DNA from 2 places in the Pseudoalteromonas sp. AOP31-A2-14 genome. Region 2 is predicted to be linked to the other one. Evidence: riboswitches for the same ligand, from Rfam matches in the RefSeq annotation. Region 2 holds a riboswitch; the other holds the start of a gene.
The links. Region 2 has a riboswitch for cobalamin ahead of ACT3S9_RS11830 (ABC transporter ATP-binding protein). Riboswitches for the same ligand answer to the same signal wherever they lie in the genome.
Positions count from the first base shown of each region.

Region 1: it holds a riboswitch for cobalamin, as region 2 does, so the genes downstream of both, ACT3S9_RS02485 (TonB-dependent receptor domain-containing protein) here and ACT3S9_RS11830 (ABC transporter ATP-binding protein) in region 2, are expected to answer to the same signal.

Region 1 covers NZ_JBQSXI010000001.1:532,257-534,716, reverse strand. The annotation lists gene ACT3S9_RS02485 (TonB-dependent receptor domain-containing protein) at 1-1,172, opposite strand, end outside; cobalamin riboswitch at 1,222-1,397, opposite strand; gene gpsA (NAD(P)H-dependent glycerol-3-phosphate dehydrogenase) at 1,532-2,460, opposite strand, start outside.
Region 2 covers NZ_JBQSXI010000001.1:2,548,453-2,550,912, forward strand. The annotation lists gene ACT3S9_RS11825 (FecCD family ABC transporter permease) at 1-234, opposite strand, end outside; gene ACT3S9_RS11830 (ABC transporter ATP-binding protein) at 218-1,039, opposite strand; cobalamin riboswitch at 1,121-1,259, opposite strand; rRNA gene rrf (5S ribosomal RNA) at 1,589-1,703, opposite strand; rRNA gene ACT3S9_RS11840 (23S ribosomal RNA) at 1,846-2,460, opposite strand, start outside.

The sequences.
Region 1 (2,460 bases), 2.0 Mb from region 2:
GCAGCCGCCGTATAAGTTACTTCACTACCAAACTGTTCATCATCGTCATGACGAACGGTGATGTTTGCAAGTAGCGCGTCATTATCATAATAACCGCCTAGAAAACCCGCCAAAACCTTACGGCTATCTTTGCTATAACAACTGCCCGTTTCAATACAGTCTGGGTTTGTTTCTATATTATCTTTATACCAGTTAACACCGCCGCTGATATTAAAAGTAGATGAAACCAAGTACTGGCCGTTGTAATCTACTTGCTCACGCTTTGTATCAAACGTATCTGTAGTGGCATTACCCGTATAAGCAATATACGTGTTGTCTGAGTTATCACTAGATAACGCAACATCGACACTGTGAGTTTGCTTATTGAATGATTTAGCCCACCCTAGCAATGCCTGGTAATTTTCAAAATCATTCTGCTCAATGGTGCTATCGGCTGGTGAAAAAGCGCTATCATATTGTGCATAGCCTTCACTGTATTGCCCACGCGCTTTAAATACACCCAATGCAGCAGCATCAAAACGAGCATTAAAGCCAATGTTTTTATTCTCATAACTATCTTCATCAGGTGCAACACCTTGCAAGGCATCAAAACCATCTGTTTTTTCAAAGCCTGCATTAACACCGGCGCTAAATCCATCGACCTGAGTACTCGCCGCAACTTGATAATTTTGATAAGCATCAGAGCCAAAAGTTGCATCAAGGATCACGTTTTCCGCTTGGCGAGTAATAATGTTGATAACCCCAGCTAAGGCATCCGATCCATAAACTGCCGCTCGAGAGCCTTTAATAACCTCAATGCGTTCAATTGAATTTAGCGGAATATTACTAATCGCTTTATAACCAAGGGTGGCCGAGCCGACTCGCACACCATCAATCAAAATAAGTGTATGGCGAGAGCCCGAACCACGCAGCGAAACACCTGAATTTTGCCCAAAACCACCATTATTATTGATTTGAAAACCGACTTGAGTCGCTAGTAAACTAGGCAAGTCACGCACATTGGTTTGCTCAATATCACTGCGTTCAATAACATCAACGCTTGCCAGTACATCGGTGATCGACTGCTCAAATTTGTTTGCTGACACAGTAATACGTTCGATTGGTTGCTGTGCAGACACAGAAAAAGACAACGCAGCAGACACAGCTACGCCTAAAGTAGATTTAGTTAACATGATTTCCCCTAACCCGCGCCCACCGCACAAGTACTAGTAGTAAATTTGCTTCAGGGCCGGTCTCCGGACTTAGGGATTATCATTAATAAAATAGATAAAACCCATCACCGTTGCGGGGGCAGTGCTGGATTAAGTATCACAATCCTGTGAACTTCACCAACTTCCCGATTATCTCATGGTATTTATCAACTCTCCTGAAAAATAAATAACCACAAGCACCCTGAAAATAGGCCGCTATTGTGATTATTTTAGGGAACAATGTCAATGGACGTCTATACAGCTATAAAGCCAGAATCGAAAACATAAAAAAAGCGCTACAAAAGTAGCGCTTATAATTAACATTAAGTATTTACAGTGTATTACTCTGAGCGTTGCTCGCGTCCCAGTAATGCCATTGCGGCTTCCTTAACGTCTTTATTCTCATAAAGCACTTGGTAGATTTGCTCAGTAATAGGCATTTCAATACCGGCACGCTGGGCAAGTAAATACACTTCTTTGGTATTACGATAGCCTTCAACCACCTGACCAATAGATTCGATAGCAGCTTCAACGCCTTCACCTTTACCAAGCGCTAAACCAAAGCGACGATTACGCGATTGATTGTCGGTGCAAGTTAAAATCAAATCACCTAGCCCAGCCATCCCCATAAAGGTTTCTGACTTAGCACCGAGTGCGCAGCCTAATCGGCAAAGCTCTGCTAAACCTCGAGTGATCAAGGCTGTGCGTGCATTAGCACCAAAACCAAAACCATCTGACATTCCCGCACCAATCGCAATTACATTTTTAACTGCCCCACCGAGTTGAATACCAATAAAGTCATTATTGTTATACACCCGAAATGAACGCCCGCAATGCAGTAAATCTGCAAGCTGTTTAGCAAACACTGTTGAGGTTGATGAAACAGAAATAGCCGTTGGTAGCCCTATTGCCATTTCTTTGGCAAATGTCGGGCCTGAAACAACCGCCAGCGGCACGTCATCACCGAGCTCTTGCTGTGCCACTTCTTGTAACAAACGTCCTGTATCAGGTTCAAGCCCTTTAGTCGCCCACGCAACTTCAGCGCCTTCACGAAGAGAGGGTTTTATTTGCTGTAAAGTATCACCAAAAGCATGGCTTGGTACGACCACTAATATAATTTTACTGGCACTAACGGCGGTATGTAAATCGGCTTCAAGGTGAAGCGTGTCAGGGAAAGTGACATCGGGCAAGTAACGTTGATTTTTCCGCTCAGCTGCAAGCGTGGCAACGTCGTCGCTATTGCGCCCCCAAAGCGTCACGTAGTGACCAT
Region 2 (2,460 bases):
ACCAGATCCCGCTAAGAATGCTAATAATGTGCGAGGCATACGTAGCTGCCAAATAATTCGCTCAATAAAAGGTTCGCTTCCTTGCCCAAACCACTGACCGAACCATTGCCCAACAACACTGTTATAAACATCAATAAACTTACTAGGCGCGGCACCAAAATTTAAAGCAGCAAAAATACTCAATACACTTAACGTTATGGTTAAAATAAGACTGAACTTATTTTTTAGCTGCATCACGCTCTCCAATTTGATAACCGTAAAAGTAAGTTATATGTGGAATGGTCTTATCACGGCTTTGCGGATGAGTTGATACTTTTGCGCATACACCAAAAACCTCACTAAGCATTTTCTCAGTAATAACCTCTTGAGGTTTGCCTGCTGCAACTATTTCTCCTTGATTTATAACAAGGAGTTCGTCACAAAGACTAGCGGCTAAATTTAAATCGTGGAATGAAGCAAGTACGGTAACATTTAAAGACTTTGCCAGCTCCATTAACTGTATTTGATATTTCACGTCAAGATGGCTGGTCGGCTCATCCATGATCAGAAGTTGTGGCCTTTGCACTATCGCACGGGCTATCAGCGCACGTTGTTTTTCCCCACCTGAAAGCGAATCAAATACTTGATTACTATGCTCAGTTAAATCAACTTGTGCAATTGCTTGCTGAATAAGTTTTTTATCATCATTTGTTGTGCCACTAAAAAGGCGTTTGTGTGGCGTTAGGCCAAGGCTTACCACATCAAAAAGAGAAAGGTTAAATTGTGAAGGCGTTTCTTGTAAAACAACAGCAACCTGCTTAGCATAATCATCTGAATTAAGTTGCCAAATATCATGCCCTGAAAGTCGTACATCGCCTTTACTGGGCTTACAATAGCGATAAATACAGCGAAGTAAACTTGATTTTCCAGCCCCATTTGGTCCCAGTAAACCAATAAACTTACCGTGATCTACTGATAAGTTTATACTTTTAAGAACTTCTGTATCAGCAACAGCCCACGATAGCTCATTCACTGTTATTAGCGGTGTGTTTATCTGCAATGTATGTCTCTGCTCGAAGCGTAAAACCCATACAGTAAACACCAGTACAAAGACTTGCGTATAAAGTGAGTTTACCCGCTCATTGATGAAATAAAGGTGTTTAGTATCTGACTTACAGTATGAACTGTTTACAGTTGCGGGAACAGCTAAGGATTTTCACCTCATTCCTAAACACTCGTCTATTATGAGCAGGTTAGTAAATATTTCAATTAATATTTAAAGTAGAATTTATGAGGTTCTTTTTTGAAGGGGGAATATGAGGCACTGAAGTATTCTTGGTGTTCTTTTCACTTTCCCGTGGACGTAAAAAGCCCGACGCTTTCGAATTGGGCTTTCTTTAATTTGAAGCCGGGTAATGCGTAGTGCCGACACCGGTAGAGAGTCGCATAACAAATACGACACTGTCTTTGCAAGGGCTCGCCCAGAGCGGCTGTGTTTCACTACTGAGTTCGCTACGGGGTCCTGGATTGGGGTATTGGCTTGGTGTTTTTACTTTACTCCAGACGTAAAAAAGCCCGACTCAATGAGCCGGGCTTTCTACAATTTGAAGCCTGGTAATGTCCTACTTTCGCATAACAAATGCTACACTATCATCGGCGCTGTTTCGTTTCACTACTGAGTTCGGCATGGAGTCAGGTGGGTCCAAAACGCTATTGTCACCAAGCAAATTTGGGCGTTAATTCGTATCACTACAAACTAACTGAATTTGGAAATTCTGATAATATTTTTTAAGTCTTTCTGCGTAATATCTACTTTAGTCATATTAACTTCTGTCAAACTGTCACACAAAACGCGTTTGGCGTTGTATGGTTAAGCCTCACGGGTAATTAGTACAAGTTAGCTTAACATGTCACCATGCTTCCACATCTTGCCTATCAACGTTGTAGTCTTCAACGGCCCTTCAGAGACTTTAAAAGTCTAGTGAGAAATCATCTCGAGGCCTGCTTCGCGCTTAGATGCTTTCAGCGCTTATCAGTTCCGAACGTAGCTACCGGGCAATGCCATTGGCATGACAACCCGAACACCAGCGGTTCGTTCACTCCGGTCCTCTCGTACTAGGAGCAACCCCTCTCAATTCTCAAACGCCCACGGCAGATAGGGACCGAACTGTCTCACGACGTTCTAAACCCAGCTCGCGTACCACTTTAAATGGCGAACAGCCATACCCTTGGGACCGACTTCAGCCCCAGGATGTGATGAGCCGACATCGAGGTGCCAAACACCGCCGTCGATATGAACTCTTGGGCGGTATCAGCCTGTTATCCCCGGAGTACCTTTTATCCGTTGAGCGATGGCCCTTCCATTCAGAACCACCGGATCACTATGACCTACTTTCGTACCTGCTCGACGTGTCTGTCTCGCAGTTAAGCTGGCTTCTACCATTACACTAACCGTACGATGTCCGACCGTACTTAGCCAAC